Actinoplanes lobatus: one gene and its partner. The protein of the gene in region 2 interacts with the protein of the main gene of each other region in a pairwise test. Links are inferred from orthologs where the notes say so. Each region holds a gene or a part of one and is shown on either strand. Other genes may lie near its edges.

Region 1 (7,349 bases), 870 kb from region 2 along the record:
CCGGCGCCGGCCTGGTGGTCGGGCTGCTCAGCGCCATCCCGATCATCACGATCAACACGGCCGGCACGATCTACGCGGTCGTCGGCGGCACGGTGGCCGCGGCCGCGACCATCGGCGGCGCCCTGGCCGGCCTGCGGATCCCGTCGGTGATCGCCGCGGCCGGGGCGGGCTCGGTCGGTGTCTTCCTGGTCGGGTTCGTGCTGAACCTCTTCCAGTCCCCGGTGCTCGACGCCTTCGGGGCCGACGACACCGCGTCGTCGGCGCAGGCGGCACAGTGGTTCTCCTACAGCCAGGCGGCGCTGAGCGGTCTGGCGGCCGGCCTCATCGCGTACTTCATGCTGCGCCGCCGTGCCGGGCTGCGCTGGCCGCTGTACGCGCTGGCCGGCGCCGGCCCCGGCCTCCTGCTGGTGATCGGCGAACTGCTGGCCCGCACCGCCGGCGCCGAGGTGCTCGAACTGGCCGGCAAGGTCAGTGAGCTGGAGCAGACGGTGCAGCAGATGCTCAGCTCGGCCCGGCTCAACAACGGGCTCATCGTCCTCTTCGTCGGCGCGCTCACCGCCATCTTCGCGGTCGGCCGGACCCTCGGCCCGGCCCAGGACTCCGACGACGAGGAGCCTCAGGCCAGTTCGTCCAGCTCGGAGACGGCGTACCACTCCAACTCGTGATCCTCGGCGCCGTCGACGGTGAACTGGGCGTCCGAGTCACCGGCCAGCGCCTCGACGACCACCTCGACGGCGGCCGCCACCGCCTCCACCGCCTCGGTCCCGTCAACGTGGATGCTCGCCAGGTCGGCCAGGCTCACCGGCTGCGGCAGCCGGACCGTGCTCGACCCCAGCTCGGTGTCCTCGCTGGTCAGACCGGCGGCCGGGACGTCGGCCGAGACCACCACCCGGCGGCGCGGCGCTGACGGATCCTGCCGCAGCAGAGGCAGGGCGCCCTGGGCGGCACGGGTGAAGGCGACGTACTCCAGCTCCTCCTCGTCGCCCTCCGCGTACCACTCGCGGAGCGCGGGCGTCACCGCGTGCGCGATCAGCGTCTGATCGCCGAGCCGCCCACCGGCCCGCAGGGCGGTGAGCATCGGCAGTGTGGCCGGCACGTAAACCCGGACCAGGTCGGTGATCGGCACCGTCGTTCCTCCTGCACTCGGCGGTCGGGCGAGCACAGTACACCGTCATCTCGGCCCGGAGATGTCCCATTCCATCAGGAGTCTCCGGATCGAGGTCGCACCGGGTCCGCCACACGCCATCGGTGGCAAACTGAGGCCGTCGAAAGGAGGAGCCGTGCCGGAGCCCCGCTTCCTGCTGCTGTCCGACGTGGCCACCGAACTGAACGTCTCGGACTCGCAGGTCTATCACATGGTCCGCAGCGGCGAGCTGCCCGCGATCAAGATCGGTGGGCGCGGTCAGTGGCGCGTCGAGCGCTCCCAGCTGGAGAAATACATCCAGGAGAGGTACGCGGACACCGCCGCGTGGGTGCGCGACAACCCCCTGGCCGACCGCGAGGCGGAATGAGCGGTCGGCGGCTTTTGCGCCTCTTCCCGGATCGATGATCAGCCGTTGACCGGCCGAAGGCAACTGGACGATGCTTCAGTTCATCGAAGGCAAACGGAGGCAAACGCAAGGATTGGCGGTGGCGATGCGATCGACGGTCGAGATGGCGCCCACGATTCGGCTGCGCCCGGTTCCCCGGTCCGACCCACCTTTCGACGACGAGTCCGCGCCCCAGGTGTGGGCGCCGTCCCGGCAGCCGGCTCTGGAGTGGCCGGGTAACGCGCAGCGGGCGCCCCTCGGGCCACCGCCGGAGGCCCCCGCCGTGGCCGGAGCCTCCGGTGACGCGCGGCTCGCGGCCCGGCGGTTCGTGCACCTCTGCGTCGAGGTCCTCAACGGGTTCCGGCCCGCCGCCCACCTGCGGCGGATGGCACTGCCCGCCGAGGCCGCCGACGTGGTGGCGAAAGGCCTGGCCGGGGCGCGCCGGGCCGCCGAACTGCGCCGGGCGGGCCGGCCGCGCACCCGGCCGCCACGCCGCCACGCCCCCGTCGCGGTGCTGCGGTTGCGGCTGTGCGAGCCGCGGCCCGGCGTCGTCGAGGCCGCGGTCACCCTGGCCACCGGCGAGCGGACCTGGGCGATGGCCTTCCGGTTGGAGCTGCACCAGCAGACCTGGGCCGCCACCGCGCTCCTGATCATCTGACGCCTCCCACACTCCCGGGGCGACCGTCAGCAACCGAAGCGGCGGCCGTCCCGGGTCTCACCCGTGCCCGCTCCACCGGCGCCCACCCCGCACAAGTCCGTGGCTGGCTCCTAGGGTGCCCCTCGGAGCCAGCCACTCCCACCAAAACGAGCCTCTGCGCAGGCGGGCGCGGGCACGGGTTCGGGCGGGCGCGGGTTCGGGCGGGCGCGGGCCGGCAGGGCGGGCGCGGGCCGGCAGGGCGGGCGCGGGCCGGCAGGGCGGGCGCGGGCCGGCAGGGCGGGCGCGGGCCGGCAGGGCGGGCGCGGGCCGGCAGGGCGGGCGCGGGCCGGCAGGGCGGGCGCGGGCCGGCAGGGCGGGCGCGGGCCGGCAGGGCGGGCGCGGGCCGGCAGGGCGGGCGCGGGCCGGCAGGGCGGGCGCGGGCCGGCAGGGCGGGCGCGGGCCGGCAGGGCGGGCGCGGGCCGGCAGGGCGGGCGCGGGCCGGCAGGGCGGGCGCGGGCCGGCAGGGCGGGTGCGGGCGGGCAGGAATGCGGAACGGCCCGCGTGGGCCGGCCGGAGCCGGGCCACGCGGGCCGTTCGGGAGTGGATCAGGCCGCGCCGGGCCCGCCGTGGCAGCGCTTGTACTTCTTGCCCGAGCCGCAGTAGCAGGGGGCGTTGCGCGAAGGACCGTTCGACTCCGACTGGGAGGCCGAGGACCGGCTCGGCGAGCCGGCGCCGGTGTGCGCCGGGCTGGCCGGGACGGGCGACCCGCCGGGGCCGATCTGGACCGGCGCCGACTGCTGCTGGATCACCGGGCGGCCGGCGCCCGCCTCACCGTCGATGGCCGGTGCGGTGTACTGGAGGTTCTGCGGGCGGTTGGAGCCGCCGAGACCCTTGGCGTGCACCTCGACCCGCTCGGAACCGCCGTCGCCCTCCGGCTCCTCGCCGACCTGGGGCAGCTCGTAGGCCTGGCTCGGGTCGACGGTGATGGTGGGCTGCTCCTCGACCTGGACCTCCAGGTTGAAGACGAAGCCGACCGCCTCCTCCTTGATGCCCTCCATCATCTGGTTGAACATGTCGAAGCCCTCGCGCTGGTACTCCACCACGGGGTCGCGCTGGGCGTAGGCCCGCAGGCTGATGCCCTCCTGGAGGTAGTCCATCTCGTAGAGGTGCTCACGCCACTTCCGGTCGATGACCGCGAGCAGCACCTGGCGCTCCAGCTCACGCAGCGCCTCGGCGCCGAGCTCCTCCTCGCGGGAACGGTAGGCACCCCGCGCGTCCTGCTTGAGCTGTTCGGCCAGGAACTCCTGGTCGATCGTGCCCTTCTCGCCGCCGGACTCCTCGACGATGTCGTCGATGGTGACGGTGACCGGGTAGAGCCGCTTGAGGTTGGTCCAGAGCTGGTCCAGGTCCCAGTCCTCGGCGTAGCCGTCGGCGGTGGCCACCGTGACGATGTCGGCGATCACGTCGTCGATCATGTGGGTGACCTGCTCGTGCATGTCCTCGCCGTCGAGCACGCGCTTGCGCTCGGCGTAGATGACCTGCCGCTGCTTGTTCATCACCTCGTCGTACTTGAGGACGTTCTTGCGGATCTCCGCGTTCTGCGCCTCGATCTGGGTCTGCGCGTTGCGGATCTGCTTGCTCACCATCTTCGACTCGATGGGAACGTCCTCGGGGATGTTGAACCGCTCCATGACGGCCTCGACGGCGCCGGCCCGGAACCGCTTCATCAGGTCGTCCTGGAGGGACAGGTAGAACCGGGACTCACCCGGGTCGCCCTGCCGGCCGGACCGGCCGCGGAGCTGGTTGTCGATGCGGCGGGAGTCGTGGCGCTCGGTGCCGAGCACGTAGAGCCCGCCGGCGGCCTGCACCTCGGCGGCCTCCCGCTCGGTGGCCTCCTTGACGATCGGGAGCACCTCTTCGAGGGCCTTCGCGTACTCCTCCGGGTTCTCCACCGGGTCGAGGCCGCGCTGGTGCAGCTCGGCCGCGGCGGTGAAGTCCGGGTTGCCGCCGAGCAGGATGTCGGTGCCACGACCGGCCATGTTGGTCGCCACGGTGACCGCGCCCTTCCGGCCGGCCTGGGCGATGATCGTCGCCTCCTGGGCGTGGAACTTCGCGTTCAGCACGCTGTGCGGGATGCCCTTGCGGCGCAGCAGCTGGGAGAGGATCTCCGAGTTCTCCACCGACACGGTGCCGACGAGGACCGGCTGGCCGGTGGCGTGCCGCTCGGCGATGTCCTCGATGACCGCGTTGAACTTGGCCTTCTCGGTCTTGTAGATGACGTCCGGGTGGTCGATCCGGATCATCGGGCGGTGCGTCGGGATGCTGACGACGCCGACCTTGTAGACGCTGTTGAACTCGCCGGCCTCGGTCTGCGCGGTACCGGTCATGCCGCCGAGCTTCTCGTACAGGCGGAAGTAGTTCTGGAGGGTGACGGTCGCCAGGGTCTGGTTCTCCTGCTTGACCTCCACCCCCTCCTTCGCCTCGATGGCCTGGTGCATGCCCTCGTTGTAGCGGCGGCCGTGCAGGATGCGGCCGGTGAACTCGTCGACGATCAGGACCTCGCCCTCGGGGCTGACGATGTAGTCCTTGTCGCGCTTGTACAGCTCCTTGGCCTTGATGGCGTTGTTCAGGTAGCCGACCAGCGGAGTGTTCACCGACTCGTACAGGTTGTCGATGCCGATCCGGTCCTCGACCTTGGCGACGCCGCGCTCGGTGATCGCGATGGTGCGCTTGGCGTGGTCGACCTCGTAGTCGCCCTCGCCGTCCTTGCCCGCCTGGAGCCGGGCGACGATCTGGGCGAACTCGCCGTACCACCGGGCGGAGTGCTCGGCCGGGCCGGAGATGATCAGCGGGGTCCGGGCCTCGTCGATCAGGATGGAGTCGACCTCGTCGACGATCGCGAAGTTGTGCCCGCGCTGCACCAGCTCGGTCTTCGCCCACGCCATGTTGTCGCGCAGGTAGTCGAAGCCGAACTCGTTGTTGGTGCCGTACGTGATGTCGCACTCGTAGGCGGCGCGGTGCTCGGCGGACGGACGGTTCGGCAGGATGACGCCGACGGTCAGGCCGAGGAACACGTGCACCCGGCCGACCCACTCGGCGTCACGCTGAGCGAGGTAGTCGTTGACCGTGATGATGTGCACGCCCTTGCCGCTCAACGCGTTGAGGTAGGCCGGGAACACGCCGGTCAGGGTCTTGCCCTCACCGGTCTTCATCTCCGGGATGTTGCCGAAGTGCAGCGCGGCGCCACCCATCAGCTGGACGTCGTAAGCCCGCTGGCCGAGCACCCGTTTGGCGCCCTCCCGGGCCACCGCGAAGGCCTCGGGGAGCAGCGAGTCGAGCGACTCGCCCTCCTGACAGCGCTCCTGGAACTGCTGGGTGCATTCGCGCAACTCGTCGTCGGTCAGGTCGACATAGTCGTCCTCGATCGAGTTGACCGCTTCCGCGATCGCCTTGAGCCGTCGCACCATGCGGCCTTCGCCGGCGCGAAGAATCTTTTCCAATATCGACACGGGTCAACGCTCCCCTAGACAGTCTGCTGAACCATCGTAGGCACCTTCCCCGTGGACCTGTGACCCGAGCCTCCCGTGAAACTCACAAAAAGGGCGAAATACGCCATGAAGTTCGCTGACAGCGCATCCTCCGACTCATTTGCAAGCTGTTTGGCGCCCGGGCGCGTCCCGGACGAGGATGTCCCCGTGGATCAGAACAGCGAAGTGCGGCTCGAGGACGCGGGCGACGGGGCGTACGAGATCGTCGGCACCCGGTCCGGTGACCGCCTCGGCCGGGTCGCCCTGACCGGGGAGCGGGTGACCGTCGAGGTCGTGCCGGCGGCCCGGCGGCGCGGCGTGGCGACGGCGGCGCTGCGTGAGGTGAGCCGGCTCACCCTGCGCGACCGGGAGCGGCTGGAGCTGCTGATCCCGTGGGACAACCCGATCGCCCTGCGGGTCGCGCTGGCCGCCGGCTACACCCGGGAGGGGATCCGCCGGGGCACGCCCGAGCTGCTGGTCTACTCCCGTCTGGCGAGCGACAGCGGGGAGCCGGCACCGCGCCTGCTGCCCGACCTGCCCGGTGGCGAGCTGTCCGACGGCGTGATCACACTGCGCCCGCTCGGCGAGGGCGACGTCGACTTCTACACCGAGTTGCACAGCGTGCCGGACGTGGTGGCGACCAGCGTGCCGGCCGAGCCCAAGCCGGCCGACGAGATCCGCCGGCGCTGCTCACGGGCCGCCACGCAGTGGCTCACCGGGAGCCGGGCCGATCTCGTCATCGTGGACACCGCGACCGGGCTACCGGCCGGCGAGATCGATCTGTACTACCAGGAGCCGCCGCTGGCTCAGGCGATGATCGGGTACAGCACGCTTCCGGCGTACCGGAAAAGGGGTTTGACCACCCGCGCGGCGCAGTTGCTCGCCCTCTGGGTCTTCGCCGAGACGGACATCGTCCGTCTCGTGGCCGGCGCGCTCCCGACGAACATCGGCTCGCAGCGGGTGCTGGAGAAGGCCGGCTTCACGCGCGAGGCCTACCAGCGGCAGCGTCTGCCCGGGCCGGACGGTGGCCGGCTGGACGACGTGCAGTACGTGCTCCTCGCCGGAGACCTGCTAGCACAGGCCTCCGGCGCGGGAACCTCACATGCCTAGGCTGAGGATGCCGTAGTCGTATCCGCGGCGCCTGTACACCACACTGGGCCGCCCGCTCTCCTTGTCGTGGAACAGATAGAAGTCGTGCCCGACGAGCTCCATCTGGAAGAGGGCGTCGTCAACGGTCATCGGCTCGGCCGAGTGCTCCTTCTCCCGCACGATGCGCCACGGCTGGTTGTCCTCGTGCTCGGAGGGCTCGGTGTCGAGCTCCGGCTCGGTGAGCGTGGCGGTCCGTCCACCGGTCAGATCGGTGGGGAGGTTCGCGGTGGCCGCGGCGACGGAGACCGGCGCGTGCCGTCCGCGATGCACTCGGCGACGGTCGGCGGAGCGGCGCAGCCGGGCGTCCAACTTGTTGATCGCACAGTCCAGGGCAGCGTAGAAGTCCTGTGCCTGCGCCTCGGCGCGTACCACCGGCCCCTTCGTCCTGACGGTGATCTCGACCCGCTGGCAGATGTCGGACTGTCGCGGATTGCGTTCGTGGAACAGCTCCACGTCCGCCCTCATCAGCTTCTGGTCGTAACGTTCGACCTTGCTCAGCTTGTCGGC
Region 2 (6,645 bases):
GGGCGTCTTCGAGCTCGCCCCGTTCGCCGCGGGCACCCGTGGCGTGGCGGAGGCGATCACCAAGATCGACGGCTTCTCGGTCGTCGGCGGCGGTGACTCGGCGGCGGCGGTCCGTACCCTCGGCCTGGACGAGTCCGCGTTCGGCCACATCTCCACCGGCGGGGGCGCGTCCCTGGAGTACCTCGAAGGCAAGACGCTGCCGGGCGTCGCCGCACTGGAGAAGTGATGACGACCCGTAAGCCGATCATCGCCGGCAACTGGAAGATGAACCTCAACCACTTCGAGGCGAATCTCCTGGTGCAGAAGCTGGCCGCGAGCCTGACCGCCGAGCAGCTGGAGGCCGTCGAGACGGTCGTCCTGCCGCCGTTCACCGACCTGCGCACCGTCGAGTCGGTGATCGCGGACGGCAAGCTGAAGATCAAGTACGGCGCGCAGGACGTGTCGCCGCACGCCGGCGGTGCGTACACCGGTGAGATCGCCGGCGCCTTCCTCGCGAAGCTGGGCTGCTCGTACGCGGTGATCGGGCACTCCGAGCGCCGCGAGTACCACAACGAGAGCGACGAGCTGATCAACGCGAAGAACAAGGCGGCCTTCGCGGCCGGCCTCGTTCCGATCTTCTGCGTCGGCGAGGGACTCGACATCCGCGAGGCCGGCAACCAGGTCGAGCACGTGCTCGCCCAGGTCGACGCCGGGCTGGAGGGGCTCAAGACCGAGCAGCTCCAGCAGATCGTGATCGCGTACGAGCCGGTGTGGGCGATCGGCACCGGCAAGACCGCGACCCCGGACGACGCGCAGGAGGTCTGTGGCGCGATCCGGGCGCGGCTGGTGGAGAAGTTCGGCGCCGAGGTGGCCGATGTCGTCCGTATCCAGTACGGCGGCTCGGTCAAGGCGGCGAACATCGCCCAGATCATGGCGCAGCCGGATGTGGACGGCGCGCTGGTCGGCGGCGCGAGCCTGGACGCCGAGGAGTTCGTCTCCATCGTGCGTTTCCCGGAGCACGTCGCACGCTAAGAGTAAATAGCGCGTGCCCGGCCGTATGAATCGGCCGGGCACCCGCTATTGTGGGACCGCTGCTGTGCCCTTCGAGAGGAATGAACCCGACGATGCCGATCGCGTTCGCTTACACGTTGATCGTGTTGCTGATCATCACCAGCGTTTTGCTGACACTGCTGATCCTTCTCCACCGGGGCAAGGGCGGCGGCATGTCCAGCATGTTCGGTGGTGGCGTCAGCTCCAGTCTGGCGGGCTCCTCGGTCGCCGAGAAGAACCTGGACCGGTACACCGTTCTGGTGGGAATCATCTGGTTCGCCTGCATCGTCGGGCTGGGCTTCTGGCTCAAATTGGAGCTGGCTGCCTGACGGCGGCTCGTAGTCGTAGAATCTGCCGCGCGGCCGGTTTCTCCGGCCGCGCGGTTTTTTGTCATCACCGTCCGGTTTGCTCCTCATCTCCGCTTCGAGCCGGACAGACCTTCGAGGCCCCTCGAGACAGGAGTGACGTCCGTGTCCAGTGGCAGCGCTATCCGTGGCAGCCGTGTCGGGTCCAGCCCGATGCGACCCGACGAGCGCACCGAACCCGCTCCGCGCCGGCAGGTGACCTATTTCTGCTCGGCCGGACACGACAGCATCATCTGGTTCGCGGCCGAGGCCGCGATCCCCGAGACCTGGGACTGCCCACGCTGCGGTCAGCCCGCCGGGCTCGACAGTTCCAACCCGCCGGGGCGGGCGCGCACCGAGCCGTACAAATCGCATCTGGCATATGTGAAGGAACGGCGCTCCGAGGAGGACGCGGCGGCGATTCTCGCCGAGGCGCTCGCCAAGGTCCGCCAGCGGCGCGGCGAATGATCGACAGCGCACCGGCCGAGCGGGGCGGCCGGTGCGCTTCTCACCAAGCCGGCTCTTCTCACCAAGCCGGCTCTTCTCGCCGGGCCGATGTGTCCGCTCAGGCCAGCGGGCTGGTGTCTCGGGCCACGAAACGGGCGCCCGGGTCGGAGATCTCCAGATCCTCGAAGCCCAGCCGGCGGTAGAAGGCGTAGGCGCCGTGGTTCTCTGCGGCCATGCCGAGATGCACACCCGTGACCCCGGCCGCGCGCAGGCCGTCCAGGAAGGCCGCCATCAGCCCGCGGCCCATGCCGCGGCCCTGCCACTCCGGCAGCAGGTCGATGTGCAGATGCGCCGGATAGGGCGCGAATTCCGGCCGTAGCATCCGGTCCGGGTCGCGGTGCACCGCGAGAAGGCCGGTGTCGCGCGGATCGTCCGCCGCGAACCGGTCGACGGTGGCGGGCAGCCACTCCGAGCGGTACCACTCGACGAACGCCGGGGTGTCCGCCGTACCCAGGATGTAGCCGACCGCCGCGCCGGTCCCGTCGTCGAGCACATGCGCGTGCTCCGGCTCCCGGATCACGTAGGGGACGGCCCAGACGTCACCGAGCAGCCGGTCGGAGCTGTGCCTGCCGCGCGCGTCGCCACCGGACGCGGCGGTGCGCACACAGATGTCGTAGATCGCGTCGAGGTCGCTGGGCCGGTAGGCGCGGATCATCGGGTGCACCCCGGGGAGTCTAGGACTGTGGCGGCCGTCACATTCGGAGCGCCAACCTTTCGCCGGGCCACGCGTCTACTCCTGCGACAAGGCACCGATGATCAGGAGAGTCCCGATGCGTTTCTCGACCCGTGGCCTGAGCCTCACCCTCGGCGCGGCGGCCGTGCTGGGAATCGGCGGGCTGTCGGCCGCCGCGTTCGCCGACGACGCCGCGCCCACCCCGAAGCCGTCCCCGGCGGTCACGGCGCCGACCGCCACCGAGCCGACGGCGGAGCCGGTCCCGAGCCCCAGCGGCGAGGCGACGGCGCCCGAGCCCAGCGACCCGGCAGCTTCCCCGGCGCCGGTCACCGGGCAGAAGCCGACGGCGTCCCCGGCGCCGGTCACCGGCTACCAGGACCCCACACCGGCCCCGTCCGCGAAGGTCACGGTGACCAAGGCGCCCCCGAAGCCGGCCGTCACGCCGGAGACGCCGGCCGCCACCCGGGCGCCGGGGAAGCCGGCCGTCACGCCGGAGACGCCGACTGCCACCCGGGCACCGCAGAAGCCGGCCGTCACGCCGTCGCGGTCACGCTGACCCGGCGGGTACCGTTCGTTCCCGCCGCCTGACCCCCGAGGTTCGCCTGTGCTCTCAGTTCTGCCCTTCCCCGCCCTGTTCACCTGGCTGCGGGGCCTGTCCGCCGAGGTGCGCGCGGCCGGCCGCGGCGACCCGGGCGGGGCCCCGGCGATCAACGAGCTGTACCACAGTCGGCGGCTCAGCCTGGTCCGGCTGGCGGTGCTGATGGTCGACGACCTGCCGACGGCGGAGGACGTCGTGCAGGACGTGTTCACGGCGCTCTACCGGCGGCACGGGCCGGATCTGAGCGGGGTGACGGACCCGAACGCGTACCTCGTGACCGGTGTGACGAACGCGGCGCGCTCGGCACTGCGCCGCCGCCGCACCGCCCGCGCCTATGTCGCTCCGCCGCCGGAGGCGATCCCGGCCGCGGAGGACGAGGCACTGCTCGGGGAGAGCGACCGCGAGATGATGCGGGCGCTGCGCGGCCTGACCGTCCGGCAGCGGCAGGTGCTGGTGCTGCGCTACTGGTCGGAACTCTCCGAGGGGGAGATCGCCGACACGCTGCGGGTCTCCCGCGGAACGGTCAAATCGACGGCGCACCGGGCGCTGTCGATCCTGCGCGAGCGACTGGGGGAGCGGTGACCGACGAGGTGGAGCGCAGGTTGCGGAACGCACTGACGGCCCGGGCCGGGCAGATCACCGCGGAACGGCTGCGGTTCGAGCCGCCGCCGACGGTGGCCACGGCCCGTGCACCGGTGCGGCGCAGATGGTGGGCCGCGATCACGATCGCGGTCGCGACGGCGGCCGCCGGGGTGGCGCTGGGGTTCACGCTGCTCACCGGCCCTTCCGAACCGGCGCCGGTGCTTCCCGCCGACCCCGGGCCCGGCACGTCGCCGCCCGCCCCGGCCGCGTCCCTCGCGCCGTCGCCCGTCGATCCGTCGCCCTCATCGGCCCCGGCGACGCCGAGCCGGGCGATCACCACCACGCCCTCGCGGACGGGGGCCAAGCCGGAGACGTCCGCGCCGGCGAGATCCGAGCCGGAGAAATCCGCACCGCCGGCGACAGGGACGAGGTCGGTCACCGCCGGGCCGCAGGTGACGCCGGGCTAGACGGGGACGAGGCCGGTGACCGCCGGGCCGCGGGTGACGCCGGGCTAGACGGGGACGAGGCCGGTGACCACCGGGCCGCGGGTGACGCCGGGCTAGACGGGGACGAGGCCGGTGACCACTGGGCCGCGGGTGACGCCGGGCTGTAGAACCTTCGGTGGGCGAAGTCCGCGTTTCGCTTCCGGTTCCTTTCTTGTACGCGTGTCGCTGTCCCGCCTCTCAGGGCCGTTCCGTCCGGTCGGCGCGATCTTGCTGCCCACTCCGGCCTGTGCCGCGCCCGCCGGGCTGAGATCGGTTGGAATCCCGCGCGTGTGCTGTCGCTCGCTCCGGGTGGGTGGGTTGCGGTGGTGCTTGCCAGGCATCCCGGGTGGTGTTCTCGGCCGTCACGCCGGTCACGCCGGGCGGGTGGCGGCGGTTGCTGCCGGTCGCGTCATGCGGAGCCGTCGGGAGTCACTCACCGTGACTGTGGTGGTGGGTGCGTGAGGGCGCGTGGTGGACCCGGGTTGTTCCGGTGTTGTCTGACGTCGATGTCAAAGTCGCCTGTTCGCGTGTTTCCCCGCCTTTGCTGCGAGACCCGGCCGGTCACCGCCGCCCGTTCGAGCCATCCGCAAGCAGCGATGTAGATCCTGGGTAGTCGCCGCCGGCGGCGCGATCTTGAGCGATCGTGACTGTTCGGGAGTCTTCTTCTTGGCTGCCTACGGCCGAATCCGCAATCCCTCGCAGCAGGACGCGCCACCCGGAGCGATCTTGAACGATTTACCACCGCCTCGGGTGGCAAATCGTTCAAGATCGTACAACAGAGGCGGGTAAAGCGGGCGAAACGGGCGCCTGTTTCCGGCGAAAGCCCCATTTCCACCTAGCGCGGCGAACGACGCCCCCTTCGGCGGTTCGCCCGACCGAGCGCTTGACGTATAACCGCAAAAACCCAAGAAGAAGGCTCTTCGGAGGTATCCGATCACCCAAGATCGTCCAGGGGGAATGGGCCATGGGTGATGGTTGACCCCCGGATGGCAACCAGGCATCAAGATCGGCCGACAGCTTTGATCGCCCAAGATCGCCGGCGAGTTGGGATGGCGCCCGCAGCCATCCGAATGCGCGACTTGGCATCGAGGCCACCCGCAACCGGGAAATAGGCTCTCTGGCGACTTCGATCTTCCACATGAGCTGGTGATCGGGGCTTCTCGCTCACGCGAGTTGCGGCCGGCCGGGCATTCGGAAGTGAGCGCGCACAGTGAGTTCCACAGCGGGTGGGCGCACACGTTCGAGCGGCCGTAGGTATGGCGGGCGTACACGAAAGACGGCACGTGCGCGGCCGCCCGGCTATAGGTCACGTGGACGACCACGACACCGCCAGCGTGTGCACCCACCCTGGTGGAACCGCGACCACCCACCTAGAGCAACCGGCGCAACGGCCGAAAGCAGGCAGCCCAGGTGCCTGGGGAGCAAGAGCGTGACCACCCACCCAGAGCAACCGGCGCAACGGCCGAAAGCAGGCAGCCCAGGTGCCTGGAGAGCAAGAGCGTGACCACCCGCCCAGGGCGACCGAAAGCAGGCGACCGAAAGCAGGCGACCGAAAGCAGGCGACCGCGAGCAGGGCGGCCGTGGCCGGCGGCACGTGAGGAAGTGGCGGTCGGCCCGGCCTGCCCGGGCACCGATCTGAGCCCGGCGGGGCGGCACAGGCCGGAGCGGGCGGCAAGATCGCGTCGGCCGGACGGGACGGCCCTGATAAGGCGGGACGAGGACACGCGTACCAAAAAGGAACGAAACGCGGACCTCGATCGCGAAAGATCTCCGGACGGGGGCGAGGCTGGTCACCGCGGGGCCGGACGGTGACGGTCCCGGGTGCGTGACGCGCCCGGGACCGGGATCGCCGGGTGGGTCAGGCCCGTGTGGGCACGTTCGCGGCCGCCGCCTGGTCCAGGAGCCAGAGCGTCTTCTGTACGCCGGACGCGTTCGCCGCCGGCAGGTTGCCGCCGGAGAGGACGGTGCCGATGGGGGCGGCCTTGTCCGGGCCGGCCGCGATCAGCCACACCTCGTCGGCGCTCTGGATGGTGGGCAGGGTGAGGGTGACCCGGACCGGCGGCGGCTTCGGGCTGTCGAAGGTGGCGGCCGTCGGGCCGGTCTGCTGGAGTACCGGGTGGTTCGGGAAGAGCGACGCCACGTGGCCGTCCTCGCCGACGCCGAGCATGAGCACGTCGAACCGGGGGAGCGTGGCGCCCGGTTCGGCGGCGGCGGCCAGTTCGGAGGCGTAGCGGGCCGCGGCGGCGACCGCGTCGGTGCCGTCGGGGCCGTCGGAGGCGGGCATGGCGTGTACCCGGGCCGGGTCCAGCGGCAGCTTGTCCAGGAGGGCATCGCGTGCCTGGGTCTCGTTGCGGTCCGGGTCGCCGGACGGCAGGTAGCGTTCGTCGCCCCACCACAGATCCACCCGGGACCAGTCGATGGCGGCGG

What was found.
Region 1: the proteins of secG (region 2) and secA interact in binary tests that used the Escherichia coli proteins (3 or more experiments, as listed by UniProt). The link is inferred for Actinoplanes lobatus from one-to-one orthologs.

Annotation. Positions count from the first base shown.
Region 1 is NZ_JACHNC010000001.1:3,129,415-3,136,763, reverse strand. What follows is about bases 2,572-6,005. They hold secA (preprotein translocase subunit SecA), read right to left. Parts: upstream 5,676-6,005; coding sequence 2,772-5,675; downstream 2,572-2,771. Other genes in these bases: BJ964_RS14530 (GNAT family N-acetyltransferase), read left to right, coding at 5,862-6,005. Also shown: BJ964_RS14555 (hypothetical protein), read left to right, coding at 1-665; BJ964_RS14550 (DUF6912 family protein), read right to left, coding at 617-1,078; BJ964_RS14545 (helix-turn-helix transcriptional regulator), read left to right, coding at 1,281-1,511; BJ964_RS14540 (Rv3235 family protein), read left to right, coding at 1,636-2,187; more of BJ964_RS14530, read left to right, coding at 6,006-6,803; hpf (ribosome hibernation-promoting factor, HPF/YfiA family), read right to left, coding at 6,792-7,349. UniProt on the Escherichia coli protein: Required for protein export, interacts with the SecYEG preprotein conducting channel.
Region 2 is NZ_JACHNC010000001.1:3,998,621-4,005,265, forward strand. The notes cover bases 1-2,730. They hold secG (preprotein translocase subunit SecG), read left to right. Parts: upstream 1-1,103; coding sequence 1,104-1,358; downstream 1,359-2,730. Other genes in these bases: BJ964_RS18730 (phosphoglycerate kinase), read left to right, coding at 1-226; tpiA (triose-phosphate isomerase), read left to right, coding at 226-1,011; BJ964_RS18745 (RNA polymerase-binding protein RbpA), read left to right, coding at 1,500-1,841; BJ964_RS18750 (GNAT family N-acetyltransferase), read right to left, coding at 1,939-2,535; BJ964_RS18755 (hypothetical protein), read left to right, coding at 2,651-2,730. In the rest of the region: more of BJ964_RS18755, read left to right, coding at 2,731-3,109; BJ964_RS18760 (RNA polymerase sigma factor), read left to right, coding at 3,158-3,733; BJ964_RS18765 (hypothetical protein), read right to left, coding at 3,675-4,172; pgl (6-phosphogluconolactonase), read right to left, coding at 6,077-6,645. UniProt on the Escherichia coli protein: Subunit of the protein translocation channel SecYEG. Overexpression of some hybrid proteins has been thought to jam the protein secretion apparatus resulting in cell death; while this may be true it also results in FtsH-mediated degradation of SecY.